Regions from separate parts of the Allobosea sp. RAF48 genome, predicted to be linked through region 2. Evidence: riboswitches for the same ligand, from Rfam matches in the RefSeq annotation. Region 2 holds a riboswitch; the other holds the start of a gene.

Region 1 (7,067 bases), on a different contig from region 2:
GCACGTCGAATTTGGGGACATAGCTGCCTTTCGGGATCGATATGACGATCTCATCCGAAACCCCGGCGGTGACATAGAAGAGTTTCAACGCGCGCCGAAGATGCCCAGCCTCAATGCGGACGACCGGGTCGGAGTGCGCGTCGAACAAGGCATCCCGCCCGAAGACCTCGACCGCGATCGCATACGCCTTAATGCGGTCGGCGCGGCCCGCGATAGCCTCCTCGACAACATAGTCCAGAAATTTCCGCGACCGCTCCGTCGCATCGAAATCCGGGCTTTTCAGGATGCGACCAAGCTGAGCCCTGACGCTTTCAGCTTGGGGAATGCCGGCGGTCCCCGTTTCGCACGGTGTGTCTGCGGCCGAAGCAACCGGTGAGGAACCCAGGATACTCCGCGCTCGCATGATACTCTTCCCGCGAGGACACACGCTCGAATACTAAATATTATAGCCTAGTATGGGATTTTCGGCCGGACATACAAGTCGATCGACGTTCGCGCCAAGGCGCGGGTCACGACGCTGCATCTCCGGCGACAGCCGCTGGTCGAAGCAATCCGCAGCTCGCCGACGCTCGCCCGCTGCGGCAACAGATCTACTTCTGCTTCGCCAATGCGTCTGGAATTCAACCGCCTTTGGCATGATTGGCCAGGCCCGGAAGCGGGACGTTGCCGAAGTGAATCGCCCGTAAGCGGACATCTCAGACGTCGGCAAGCGGCCGCCCCCGCTTGTCAGGCGCCTCGTGGCGAATGTCTCACTTGGGGCGCCACCAGACCACGAAGGCAAACCTGTGAATGTCTGGTTCGGGGCGGCAGCCAGAGTCTGCTTATGGCGCGAACCGGAGCGCATTGCTCAATGAATGATCGCGCCTCGCGCCACCCACGTGACTTGCGAGCGAGAGCGAGTGTTGGGGTATCCGCAACTTCCGGTCCCCTATTTCTCAATTAAATCATCTGCTTAGTGCAGATAGAAGTGGCGGAGACGGAGGGATTCGAACCCTCGATACCCTTGTGGGGTATGCTCATTTAGCAAACGAGTGCCTTCAGCCTCTCGGCCACGTCTCCGGCGAGAGGCTCTATGCCTGATTGCAGAGGCCTTTGACAAGCCTCGCCGATAACTTCCTTCGTACGACCTGTGTATTCGCGCGAACGCGGCGCTCGACCACTCCCGTGTGAAGGGAGTGCTCGAGAGGTAAGAGGCCGCCGCAACGGAGCCCTGCGCCGGCCTGGCTTGCTCCCCGGCGGCGCTGCCACTAAATTGCTGTTGTCCGTTGGGGTGCCGAAAGGCTGAGAGGCGTGGCCTGCGCCAACCCATCGCACCTGATCCGGGTAATGCCGGCGAAGGGAACGGTCTTCGGCTCGCAGACAAGTTGCTCGCGCCTCAGGCCGCTGCCTTCCCGGGAGCAGGGAAAGCATGACGGCAGAACGTCCTCAGTCAGGCCTGACAGTCGCGGTGGTCGGCGCCGGCGTCGTCGGTCTCGCCTGCGCCACCGAACTGCTGGCGCGCGGCGCTGACGTCACCGTGCATGAACGCGGCCCGCGCGTCGGGGCCGAGGCCTGCTCCTGGTATGCTGGCGGCATGCTCGCGCCCTGGTGCGAGGGCGAGAGCGCCGAGGAGCCGGTGATCCGGCTAGGGCAGCAGGCAGCCGACTGGTGGGAGCGTCATGCCGGCGGCGTCGTCCGCAAGGGCACGCTCGTCGTCGCGCCAAGCCGGGATCGGTCGGAGCTGCGCCGCTTCGGCCAGCGAACCAGCCATTTCGAGGATATCGACGGCGAGGCCATCGCCGGGCTGGAGACCGATCTCGCCGGGCGATTCTCGCGCGGTCTGTTCTTCTCTGGGGAGGCGCATCTCGATCCCCGACAGGCGATCGCCGCTCTGGGCGAGCGGCTGGTCGCGAACGGCGCCGTCATCCATTTCGACAGTGCGGTCGAACCGGCCGATCTCGATGCCGATATCGTCCTCGACTGCCGCGGGCTGGCTGCGCGCGATGTCCTGCCGGAACTGCGCGGCGTCAAGGGTGAGATGCTGCTGCTCCGGAGCGACGATATCAGCCTGTCGCGGCCGGTTCGTCTGCTGCACCCGCGTATCCCGCTTTACATCGTGCCGCGTGCCGACGGGCTCTTCATGGTCGGTGCGACGATGATCGAGAGCGGGGAGCGCAGCCGCATCTCGGCCCGCGCCATGCTGGAGCTGCTCGGCGCGGCCTATGCGCTGCATCCAGCCTTCGGCGAGGCGGAGGTGGTCGAGATCGGTACCGATGCCCGCCCGGCCTTTCCCGACAACCTGCCGCGGCTGACACGCCGCGGGCGGGTGATCCACGTCAACGGACTCTACCGCCACGGTTTCCTGCTCAGCCCCGCGATGGCGTGGATGGCGGCGGAAGCCGTGTCCAATCCGCAATCCAGACCGGAGATGCTGCATGACCTTGCTGCTTAACGGCGCGCCGCAGGAAATCGCCGCGAAGACGCTGGCGGAGGCGCTGGCCGAGCTCGGCTATGGCGGCCGCATCGTCGCGACGGCGGTGAACGGCGAGTTCGTGCCGGCGCGCAAGCGGGCCGAGATGCCTTTGAACGATGGCGACCGCATCGAGGTCGTCGCGCCGATGCAGGGAGGCTGAGATGGCGTCCTTCTATGGTTTCGAGCCGCAGAATCCGCTTTTCCTCGGTACAGCGCAGTATCCGTCTCCCGCGATCCTGGCCGAGGCGGTGAAGCGCTCGGGCGCCGAGGTCGTCACCGTCTCGCTGCGGCGGGAATCGGCCGGCGGCGCCGGGCAGGCGTTCTGGGCGCTGATCCGCGAGCTCGGCGTCAAGGTTCTGCCGAACACGGCGGGCTGTCACACCGTCAAGGAAGCGGTGACCACCGCACAGATGGCGCGCGAGGTCTTCGGCACCGACTGGATCAAGCTCGAGGTGATCGGCGAGGACGACACGCTGCAGCCGGATGTGATCGCGTTGGTCGAGGCCGCCCGCATCCTCGCCGATGACGGCTTCAAGGTCTTTCCCTACACCACGGAGGATCTCGTCGTCGGCGGGCGGCTGCTCGATGCCGGCTGCGAGGTGCTGATGCCCTGGGGCGCACCGATCGGCTCGGGCAGGGGGCTCAACAACCCCTATGGCCTGCGCAGCATGCGTCAGCATTTCCCTGACATTCCGCTCGTCGTCGATGCCGGTATCGGCCTGCCTTCCCATGCCGCACAGGCGATGGAGATGGGCTATGACGGCATCCTGCTCAATACCGCCGTCGCCAAGGCGGGCGACCCCGCGGCGATGGCGGAGGCCTTCGCGCTCGCCATCCGCGCCGGCCGCCAGGCCTTCGCCGCGCAGCCGATCGAGGCGCGCGACATGGCCGCTCCCTCCACCCCCGTCATGGGCAAAGCCTTCCTGGCCTGAAAGACTCGTCCCGCATGAAGCTCGATCCGTTCTACCCCATCTTCGACAGCGCCGATTGGCTGGAGCGGATGCTGCCGCTCGGCGTCAAGCTGGTGCAGTTGCGCGTCAAGGACCGCCCCGAGGCCGAGGTCGCACGCGAAATCGCCCGGGCGAGGACGCTCTGCGCGGCGGCCGGCTGTGTGCTCGTCGTCAACGACTACTGGAAGCTCGCCATCGCCGAGGGCTGCGATTTCATCCATCTCGGCCAGGAGGATCTCGACGACGCCGATCTCGGCGCGATCCGCAAGGCGGGGCTCAAGCTCGGCGTCAGCAGCCATGACGAAGCCGAGCTGGAGCGGGCGCTGGCGACGGAGCCGGACTATGTCGCGCTCGGTCCGGTCTATCCGACGATCCTGAAGCAGATGCGCTTCGGGCCGCAGGGGCTGGAGCGGCTCGGCGAGTGGAAGCGCCGTATCGGCGACCTGCCGCTGGTCGGCATCGGCGGCATCTCGCTGGAGCGGGCGCCGGGGGTGTTCGAGGCCGGTGCCGACATCGTCGCGGCGGTGACCGACATCACGCTGAACGCCGATCCTGAGGGGAGGCTGAAGGCTTGGGTCGCGGCGACGCGTGAGCGCCCGTCGCCCGGGTCCTGAACGCTGTCATCCCGGACAAGCGGCAAAGCCGCGCTGATCCGGGATCCATGCCTGAACCTGTGCCGGAGGCGTTCCGGCATGGATCCCGGGTCTCCGCTTCGCTGCGCCCGGGATGACTACCGATCATGTCGATGGTGAAGGGAGAGCTTCAGCTCTCGGCTTCCGCCGGCATCGTATGGCCGTCGACATGGCCGAGGCTGCGCTCGGGGTCGAGCCGGTCGCGCACGCGCTGCTTCAGCACCTTGGAATCCGGGAAGCCGCCATCGGTCTTGCGGTCCCAGATCAGCTCGCCGTCATAGGTAATCTGGAAGATGCCGCCGGTGCGCGGGATCAGCGCGACCTCGCCGAGATCCTGCCCGAAGGTCGAGAGCAGCTCCTGGCCGAGCCAGGCCGAGCGCAGCATCCAATTGCACATCGAGCAATAGGTGATGGCGATGCGGGGAGCGGGCTTGGTTTCGGTCATGATCGGCCACCGTTGAAAGGGATGTTCGCCTCGACATCCCGCTTCCGTTGCCGCGATGCAAGCCTGAAAGCGGCATGGCGGCTGCGCTTTGTCAGCCCGCCATCGTGCTCAGGCTGCGCGAGGGATAGCGCAGCGCGACATCGAAGGGGTTGAGCTTGGCGCCCAGAGCTTCCGCCTCGCTGCGCAGCATGGCGATGACGTTGGGCAGCCGGTCCTCGCGCAGCCGCTCGGCCAGCGTGCCGACGCTGAGCGCCGCGACCACGCGGCCCCGCGCATCGAAGACCGGCACGGCGACACCGGCCATCCCTGCGATGAGCCCGGTATTGAGGTTGACCCAGCCCTGCTCACGCGCCGTCGCCATCGCGCTGCGCAGCGCGGCTTCGTCGAGGAAGCCGCGGTCGAGCAGGCGGGGCATGTTGAAGCGGATCACCGCCTCACGCTCGTCCTCCGGCAGATGGGCCAGCATGGCGAGGCTGCCCTGGCCGATGCCGAGCGGTACCTTGCCGCCGATATCGCCGGTGAAGGAGCGGATCGGGAAGGGTCCCTCGATCCTGTCGAGGCAGACGGCGTCATAGCCGTTGCGGACCAGCAGGAAGATCGTGTCGCTGAGCGTCGCGGAGAGCCGCAGCAGGACGGGGCGGGCCAGCTCGCGCAGGCCGCCTGCCTGCCCGGCGCGGGCCGCGATGACGAAGAAGTCGAGCGCCAGCCGGTAGCGCTTGCCGCCGGCTGCCTGCTCGACGAAGCCTTCGGCCATCAGGTCGCGCAGCGCGCGATGTGCGGTGGGCTGGCCGCAGCCGGCAGTCTCGGCGATGTCCTTCAGCCGCATGCCACCACCATCGCCCTCCGAGAGGATGCGCAATAGCCCAAGCGCGCGGCGAAGCGAGGAGACGGGTTCGTCGACAGGTTGCATGCGAGAAAATCAAACGTCAGATGGCGATCAAAATTCTGCATAGAGAAATTATGTCAACAGAAATTCTCTAATGCGGAATTGAAGATTGACGAATTTGTGTCGTCTCCCTTTGCTTGCGCCATCGCAGTCCGGCTTTTCCGGCCACCGGAAAGCCTGCCGATCGAGGTGTTCATGGGCTTCCTGACGCTGCAATCGCTGAGCAAGGTCTTCGGCGACTTCACCGCCGTCAGGGATGTCGATCTCAGCGTCGCCAAGGGTGAGTTCGTCTCGCTGCTCGGCCCCTCCGGCTGCGGCAAGACGACGACACTGCAGATGATCGCGGGGCTGGTCGAGCCGACCAAGGGCACCATTACCCTCGATGGGCGCGACATCACCCGCGAGAAGCCCAGCCGCCGCGGCCTCGGCATCGTGTTTCAGAGCTATGCGCTCTTTCCGCATATGACGGTGGCTGAGAACGTCGCCTTCGGCCTGGAGATGCGCAAGGTCGCCAGGGCCGAGCGCGACCGGCGTGTGAAGGAGATCCTCGGCCTCGTCCATCTCGCGCCTTTTGCCGAGCGCTATCCGCGTCAGCTCTCCGGCGGCCAGCGCCAGCGCGTCGCCATCGCCCGCGCCCTCGTCATCGCGCCACCGGTGCTGCTGCTCGACGAGCCGCTCTCCAACCTCGATGCGAAGCTGCGCGAGGAGATGCAGTTCGAACTGCGCCGCATCCAGCGCAGCGTCGGCACCACCACGATCATGGTCACGCACGACCAGGCCGAGGCGCTCTCGATCAGCGACCGCGTCGTCGTGATGGAGCAGGGGCGCATGACGCAGATCGACGCGCCCTATCGGCTCTACGAGAGGCCGGCGACCGCCTTCATCTCCTCCTTCGTCGGCAAGATGAACCGCATCGAGGCCGTCTGGCGCGGCGGCCGGGCCGAGGCGGGCGGCGTCGCGCTGCCGAGCGAGGCGGCGAGCCTGCCCGAAGGTTCTGCGGCCATCCTGACGCTGCGGCCCGAGAAGATCCTGTTGAAGTCGGCAGGTCAGGGGCTATTGGACGGGCGGGTCACGAGCCGTTTCTTCCTCGGCAGCTACTGGCTCTTCAACATCGAGACGCCGGTCGGGATGATCCTGGTCTCGGCGCCGAACCAGGGCGGTGAGCCGGCCGGCGAAGGCGAGGGCGTCGCCCTCGACTGGCAGGCGGACAGCGCCGTGGTCACGACTGCGGGAGCGGTGGCATGAGCGGGCAGCGCACGCTGACGCCCTGGCTGCTCGTCTCGCCGGCGACGCTGCTTTTCCTCGGGCTCGTGGTCCTCCCGCTCATCCTGACGGTGATCCTGTCCTTCCATGCCTATGATCACACCTCCGGCATCCAGAACAGCTTCACTCTCAGCCACTACCTGACCGTCGCATCCGACGATTATTACCTCACGATCTTCTGGCGCACGCTGCGGCTCGCTGCGCTGACCACGCTGATCTGCGCTCTGATCGGCGCACCCGAAGCCTATGTGCTGGCCCGCATGGGCGATCCCTGGCGCTCGATCTTCCTGCTTGTCATCATCGGCCCGCTGCTCGTCTCGGTGGTGGTCCGCGCCTTCGGCTGGAGCATGCTGCTCGGCTCCGCCGGCCTGCTGAACCAGGCCCTGCAGGCTCTGGGCCTGAGCCCGGTCCGGCTGCTCTACACCGAGACTGCGATCGT
Region 2 (7,067 bases):
CATCAGCAGTCGCTAACCACCCCGCGGCTCAGGCCATCACCAGCCCGCCATCGACATGCAGCGTCTGGCCGGTGACGAAACCGCTCCAGTCACTGGCGAGGAAAAGGACAGGGCCCGCGATATCGGCCGGCGTGGCGATGCGGCGCAGCGGCGTCTGCGCGACCAGCATTTCGCGCACCTCCTCCGGCGTCGCCTCGCTCGCCTGTGTCGGATAGACCAGCCCCGGTGCGACGCAGTTCACCCGGATGCCGAGCGGGCCAAGCTCGGCCGCGAGGTTGCGGCTGAAGCCGATGAGCGCCGCCTTGCCGGTGGTGTAGTCGTGATAGGGAATGCTCGGGCGCGTCACCAGATCGCTCGCGAGATTGACGATGCTGGCGCCGCTGCGGCGCTGGAGCAGCGGCAGCATAGCCCGGCAGACCGTGTAGGTCGCCTTCACCGCGCCCTCGAACTGCTGGCCATAGGCCTCCCAGGGCGTCTCCCAGAAGCGGGCGCGATTGTCCGGGTCGAAGCGATAGGGCGCGAAGGCGTTGTTGACGACGACGTCGAGCCGGCCGACCTCCTCCGAGATGCGCTCGGCCATGGCGGCGACCGCCTCGGGCGAGGTCACGTCGGCCGCGATGGCCAGCGCTTCGCCGCCGAGCGCGCGGCATTCCGCGGCGACGGCTTCGGCTGCCCCATCGTTCGTCCGGTAGTTGACGATGACGATCCCGCCCTCGGCGGCGAAGGCCTTCGCGATCGCTGCGCCGATGCCGCGGCTCGCGCCGGTGACGAGGATGGACCGGTCGCGGAATTTCACGGCGCGCCGTCCTTCTGCGGGATGAGATCGCTCTTCACGACGGCCTTCATATCGAGCGGGCGGGCGATCAGGCCGAGGCTGCGGAAGGTATCGGCACCTTTCTGCAGTGCGTCGAGATCGAAGCGGCCGAGACCCTCGCGTTCCGTCGTCTGCGAGACGCTGGAGAGGTTGCGCAACTTGATGATCTCGAGATTGACAGCCTCGTCGCGGCCGTTGATGGCCCGGGTGACGGCGAGGCGGGCGGCTTCAGCGGGATTCGCGATCATCCAGGCGGCGGCGTCGCGATAGGCGGCGAGGAAGCGCTTCAGCAGCGGCTTGTTCTGCTCGTAATAGCTTTCCTTCACGACGAAGATGTCGCTGGGCAGGTTGAGCTGGTCGCGGACCTCGATGACGTTGGCGTCGCCCAGTCCTCGGGCGCGGGCGACGAGCAGGCCGGTATCGGTCGCGGCCGTGGCGTCGACCTGGCCCTGCATCAGCGGCGCGAAATTGAGCAGGCCGGTCGGCTGGATGGTGACGTCCTTCTCGTTCAGGCCGACCTGATGCAGCAGCACGAGCAGGTTCTGATAGGTGCCGCTGGCGAGGCTGTAGACGCCGATGCGCTTGCCCTTGAGATCGGCTGCCGAGCGGATGCCGCTGCTCTTGAGCGCGACGACGTTGAAGACGTTCTGCGGATAGATGTTGTAGATCGCGACGAGCTTCTCGCCCTTGTCGAGCGCGAGATAGAGCGCGGCGGGATCGGTGAAGGCGACATCGGCCTGTCCCGCGATCAGGGTCTGGAGCGCTGCGCCGCCGCCATTGCCGGGCACGTAGTCGAGCGCGATGCCCTTGGCCTTGAAGAAGCCTTTGTCCGGCTCGGCCAGCAGATTGGTGATCTCGCTGATCGGCTGGCTCCAGCCAGCGACGGTGACCTTGTCGAGTGGCTGGGCTGTAGCGTGCGAGGCGGCCAGCCAGGACAGGGCGAGCAGGAGAAGGGCGCGCAGCGTGGACATGGGATCTAGCCTTTCGAGAAACGGTGCAGGACGCGGCGCTCGAGCAGGCGCACGGCCTCATAGAGCAGCATTCCGAGAGCGGTGATGACGATGAAGAGCGCGAAAATCAGGCTCGAATCCATCACGCTCTGGGCGGCGATGATCGAGGCGCCGAGGCCGATCCGCCCGCCGATGAATTCGCCGACGACGGCGCCGACCAGCGCCAGCACGACGGCGACACGCAGGCCCGCCATGATGACGGGCAGCGCCGCCGGCAGTTTGAGGCGCAACAGCGTCTGAAGGCGGCCGGCACCCAGCATGCGGAAGAGCTCGCGCCGGGCGGGATCGACCTCGCTGATCCCGGTCAGCGTGTTCTCCATCAGGGGGAAAAAGCAGATCAGCGCCGTGATCACGACGGTCGGCGTCATGCCGAATCCGAACCAGATGATGAAGAGGGGCCCGAGCGCGAGCTTGGGCACGAGCTGGCTCGCGAGGATATAGGGGCGCAGCAGCCGGCTGAGCGCGGGGACTTCCGCCAGCAGGATGCCGACGCCGAGCCCGACGACAGTGCCGATGCTCAGGCCCAGAGCCATTTCTGCGGCGGTGACGGCAAGATGCGGCCAGAGGCGGCCGGTGGTGATCTCGCTCCACAGCGTTGCGAGCACGGCAGAGGGCGGCGGCAGGACGAGCGCCGAGAGGCCGCCGAGCCGGCACCAGGCTTCCCAGCCGGCAAGCAGGGCGAGCAGCAGCAGGAGTGAGGGCAGGCGCGCCGTCATGCCGCCGGCCTCCGGCTCGTGGCGGCCTGCGGCCCGCCATCCATGGCGTCGCGCAGATCGTGACAGGCCGCGGTGAAGCCTGGAGTGTAGCGCATGTCGCGGTGGCGCGGGCGGGACAGCTCGATACGGCGCGCATGGGTGAGCTGGCCGGTGGCCATCACCGCGACCTTGTCGCCGAGATAGACGGCTTCGCCGATATCGTGCGTTACGAAAAGCGCGGTCGTGCCGTTGAGCGCGCAGAGCCGCAGCAGGTCGTCCTGCAATTCCTCGCGCGTCAGGGCGTCGAGCGCGGCAAAGGGCTCGTCGAGCAGCAGCAGGTCCGGGTTACCGACCAGCGCGCGGGCGACGGCGACGCGGCTCTGCTGGCCGCCGGAGAGCTCGGAAGGCCGGCGTGCGGCGAAGTCCGTAAGTCCGACGCGGGCGAGCAGATCGAGCGCCGCGTCGCGGTCGACGGCCGTCGGGCGGCGCTTCAGCGAGATCGGCAGCAGCACGTTGTCGAGGGCGCTCAGCCAATCGAGCAGGGTGGGAGCCTGGAAGACGAAGCCGGCTCGCGGGCTTGGGCCCTGCAGCGGCTCACCGCCGATGCGGATGGAGCCTTCTGTCGGCATGAGCAGGCCGGCGGCGAGCTTGAGCAGCGTGGTCTTACCGCAGCCGCTGCGGCCGAGCAGGCAATGAATTTCGCCGCGCGGGATGGCCCAGTCGACGCGATCGACGATGGCGGGGCCGGACGCGTCATAGCTATATCCGACCTGCTCGATCGCGACGAAGCCGGGCATGGCAGGGTCAATCGACATAGGGTGCGAACCCTTCCGCCACGGCCTCAGTGCTCTGCTCGATCTCGGTCAGGGTGACGAGATCGAGCAGGCTGAAGCGCCCGTCATGATGCCAGCCGGCTTCCGGCGCGGTCATGCGTCCGAGCGGGGCGACGCGGCTGACGCCGACCGCGCCTAGCCGCTCGGCGAGCAGGAACAGCCGCTCGGGCGCCACAGCGACACCCGCCGTCTGCAGGAAGCTGCGGTAGGGCGCGACGAGGGCGGGGACCTCATCGAGGCTGTCGACCGAGACCAGCTTGAGCATGCGGTTCAGGCCAGTCGGGCTCAGGGTTTCGGGCGCCTCGACATGGATCACGCTCCAGGAATCGCTGGGCTCGCCGAGGAGTTCGGCCCCACCGTCCATCGCGCGCATCTCCTGCGCGCCCCGCCATGCGGCGATCGACGCGGCTTCGCCTTGCGACAGGGCGCGGCGTGGATGGCGATGGACGAGGGCGCCGAGCTCCTGCGCGAGGTAGCGCGCGAATTCGGCGGGGGCGACCCGTCCGCCGCGCTCGACGAAGAGCAGCTGCGGCGAGTAGCAGCCCTGCTGCTCGTAGCGGGCGACGTCATGGGCCGCGAGCCGGGCGAGCGCCGGTGCCTTGCGGCTGTCGAGCGCTTCGCGGGCGATGACACCGAAACCGATCTTGTGGCCATGCGGCAGGAAGCGCGTGGTGACCGGCAGCTTGGCGCGCAGGGCCGCGAGCGTGTCGTTGCCGCCATAGGCCATGACGGTGTCGGCTTCGCGCAGGAAAACCGGTTCGGCCGCCGCTTCGCCGCCCTTCCACCAGACGATGGCGAGGCATTCGCCGAGTTCCGGGTCGATCTCCGCGAGGAGGCTGGCGAACCACCCCGCGGTCAACGGCTCGGCCGAGGCGAGCTTGCCCACGCTGCCCGCCTTGACCAGCAATCCGCAGATCAGGCTCCAGAGCGAGAGCGCCGGGACGTTGCCGGCCCAGACATGCAGCAGCAGTTCCGGGCCGTGGGCGCGCAGGTAGCCGCCCTTGGGCGTCGGCTGGAAACCGTCGAGCACGGCGGGATTGGCGAAATCCTCGGCCAGGAAGCGCAGGAGCTGCGGGCGCCGGAAGGTCTTGAGATAGCCGGTCAGGCCGAGGCGGACCGTCTCGCGATCATAGCCGGTGACGATCGGCAGGAGATGCTCGGCCTTGCGTCGGAGCGGGTGCCCGCGGTCGAGCAGACGCGCGACGGCGGCGTCGATCGCGGTGACGATGCGGGCGGTGTCCATCCGCTTCAGCCGGGCGCGTGCATTGCTGCGCACATGCTCGCAGAGAGCCGCGGCCTGTGCTCCGTCGAGCTCCGGCAGCGCGATAGTGACGCTTTCGCCCCAGGCACTGTGACTGACCTCGCGCCAGCGGAGCGCCTCGCGGTCCAGGCCGGGCAGATGGCCTGCGTGCTCGATCACGGCGGTCAGCCCCGCGCCGCCGCAAGGAACTCGGCCACCGCGACCGAGCAGCCCTTCGAGGCTTCGCCGTCGACGCGGCCGAACAGCTTGAAGCCACCCGGGACGATCTCGCCGGCGTCCTCGGTCAGGATCGCGGAAACGCAGTTGAAATGCGCGAGGTCGTGATGGACGATGACGCCCCGCTGGCCTTCCGGCAGGTCCGCCCCGGTCAGCGGATCGACGACGCGGCTGCGGATCCAGTGCGGGCCGGATTTGACCGAGGGGCAGGTCTCGTTTCCGTCATCGTAGAGCTGCGAACTCAGCTCGGTCATCCCGTACATGTTGATGCAGGCCGAGCGCGGCACGCCGAAGGCGGCTGCGAGCCCGTCATAGAACTCATCAGGGCCGAGCTCCCGTGACTGGCCCTTGAAGCCGCCGGTGTCGAGGATCAGGCTGCCCTCCGGCAGGGCGAAGCGCCGGCCGCTCGCGGCGAGCGCGTCCAGCACGGGCACGAAGGAATAGCTCGCGCCGAGAAGGGAATAGGGCTCACCGCTCGTCTCCGCCTGCTCCAGCGCCGACAGAAGGCCGTCCAGGTCGAGCCCGTCCGCATTGATGAAGACTTGCGAGTCCGGCGTGCCGCACTCGCGCCGGGCGAGCGAGAGGTAGGTGGCGAGCGAGGAGTTCGGCAGCTTCGTCTCGTCAGGGAAGAGGATGCCCATGCGGATGCGCTCGCGGCCACGCATGAAACGCGCGCGGAAGTTCACCAGCATCGAGCGCTTCCAGACGTCGAGCGTCGGGTGGTAGCTGCGGCCGCGCACGCCCTGCGTCGTGCCGCTCGTCATGAAGACATGGCTTGCCGCCTCCGGCGGGCTGCAGCTCAGCGTCAGATCCTTGAAGGCGGTGATCGGCACGGCGGGGATGTCGCGCCAGCGTCTCACCGAGAGCGGCGTGCGGCCGCGCTGCAGGGCAAAGCGCTTGTAGGGCTCGTTGTTGCGGAACTGATAGGTGAAGACTTTCAGCGCCATCGCCTCGAATTCGGCTTCCGTGGCATCGGGAAGCGAGATGAACGCGAGGAGCGCCTCGATGATCTCGGCTTGCGTCACTGCGGCTCACTCCGTTCGGACGCTCGCTGGCAAGCCGGGAGCGTCGATCGCAACAGGATCATGGGCGCAAGCTGGAATCAGGGCCTGTGACGGCCGCATGTCCCGCATCCCTACGCCGGTATGATCCGGATCAGGTTCGGAGGGTCACCGCGTTGCCGGGTTTGACGCCCGGCCGGCGGAATCTCAGCCTCCTAGCGAGGCCCCCCTGGGAACGGGTTTTAGGTGGGGCTTCGGGCCATGGCTTGTCAAGCATTGCCGGCGCAGGGCCCGCCGCTTTCGGCGAGAAGCCGGGACATGGCGCGCATGCTGAAGAAGAGGCTCGACGCGGGCCCTCAAAACCGTTTCTGTGCCGGCCATGAACGTTCCTGCGCCGCCACCCCGCATCGCCTCCTTTACCTGCGAAAAGAAGCCGGCCACGGGCTCGCGTGGGATGGTCGTCACCAATCATCCGCTCGCCTCGGCGGCGGGCGCGCAGATGCTGCTCGGCGGCGGCAATGCGATCGACGCCGCTGTCGCCTCGCTCTTCGCGCTGACCGTCGCCGAACCGATGATGGTCGGCATTCTCGGTGGCGGCCTGAGTCACATCCGCCTCGCGGATGGACGCCATGTCGTGATCGACAATCTCTCGACCGCGCCGGGCCATGCGACGCCCGACATGTATGACTGCCTGTCCGACGAGATCGGCAGGCAACGCGACACCCGCGACCGCGAGAACGTCGTTGGCGCCAAGGCGGTGGCGGTTCCCGGCGCGCTGAAAGGCTGGTGCGAGGCGCTCGCCCGTTTCGGCACGCTGCCGCTGGCCGAGGTGCTGCAACCGGCGATCGGGCTGGCGGAGCGCGGCTTCGTGGTGACGCCCTATCTGTCGAACTGCATCACCGACAACGCCAGCGATCTCGCCCGCGATCCCGGTCTTGCGGCGATGCTGCTGCCAGGTGGGAAGCCGCTTCAGCCGGGCATGCGGCTCGTCCAGGCCGACTATGCCGCGAGCCTGAAATTGATCGCGGCGGAGGGGCCGGAGGCGCTGTATGGCGGCAAGCTCGGGCGGGCGCTGACCGACTATATGGCGGCGAATGGCGGCCTGATCGATCAGGCCGACCTCGCGAACTACAAGATCGAATTGCGCGAGCCGATCCGGGGCTCTTATCGCGGCTACGAGATCATCGGCCCGCCGCCGCCCTCGTCCTCGGGCGTGCATATCACGCAGATGCTCAAC

The links. A riboswitch is a leader RNA that binds a small molecule or an ion and turns the genes downstream of it on or off. The one in region 2 is predicted to bind thiamine pyrophosphate.
Region 1: it holds a riboswitch for thiamine pyrophosphate, as region 2 does, so the genes downstream of both, thiO (glycine oxidase ThiO) here and AB4Z10_RS04410 (LuxE/PaaK family acyltransferase) in region 2, are expected to answer to the same signal.

Annotation. Positions count from the first base shown of each region.
Region 1 covers NZ_JBFRDZ010000001.1:139,237-146,303, reverse strand. The annotation lists gene AB4Z10_RS00725 (hypothetical protein) at 1-403, opposite strand, end outside; tRNA gene AB4Z10_RS00720 (tRNA-Ser) at 969-1,059, opposite strand; TPP riboswitch at 1,257-1,358, shown strand; gene thiO (glycine oxidase ThiO) at 1,436-2,431, shown strand; gene thiS (sulfur carrier protein ThiS) at 2,415-2,612, shown strand; gene AB4Z10_RS00705 (thiazole synthase) at 2,614-3,384, shown strand; gene AB4Z10_RS00700 (thiamine phosphate synthase) at 3,399-4,016, shown strand; gene AB4Z10_RS00695 (Rdx family protein) at 4,165-4,479, opposite strand; gene AB4Z10_RS00690 (IclR family transcriptional regulator) at 4,571-5,389, opposite strand; gene AB4Z10_RS00685 (ABC transporter ATP-binding protein) at 5,561-6,610, shown strand; gene AB4Z10_RS00680 (ABC transporter permease) at 6,607-7,067, shown strand, end outside.
Region 2 covers NZ_JBFRDZ010000002.1:217,288-224,354, reverse strand. The annotation lists gene AB4Z10_RS04435 (SDR family oxidoreductase) at 29-796, opposite strand; gene AB4Z10_RS04430 (ABC transporter substrate-binding protein) at 793-1,785, opposite strand; gene AB4Z10_RS04425 (ABC transporter permease) at 1,791-2,540, opposite strand; gene AB4Z10_RS04420 (ABC transporter ATP-binding protein) at 2,537-3,334, opposite strand; gene AB4Z10_RS04415 (acyl-CoA reductase) at 3,324-4,772, opposite strand; gene AB4Z10_RS04410 (LuxE/PaaK family acyltransferase) at 4,778-5,854, opposite strand; TPP riboswitch at 5,944-6,071, opposite strand; gene AB4Z10_RS04405 (cephalosporin acylase I) at 6,210-7,067, shown strand, end outside.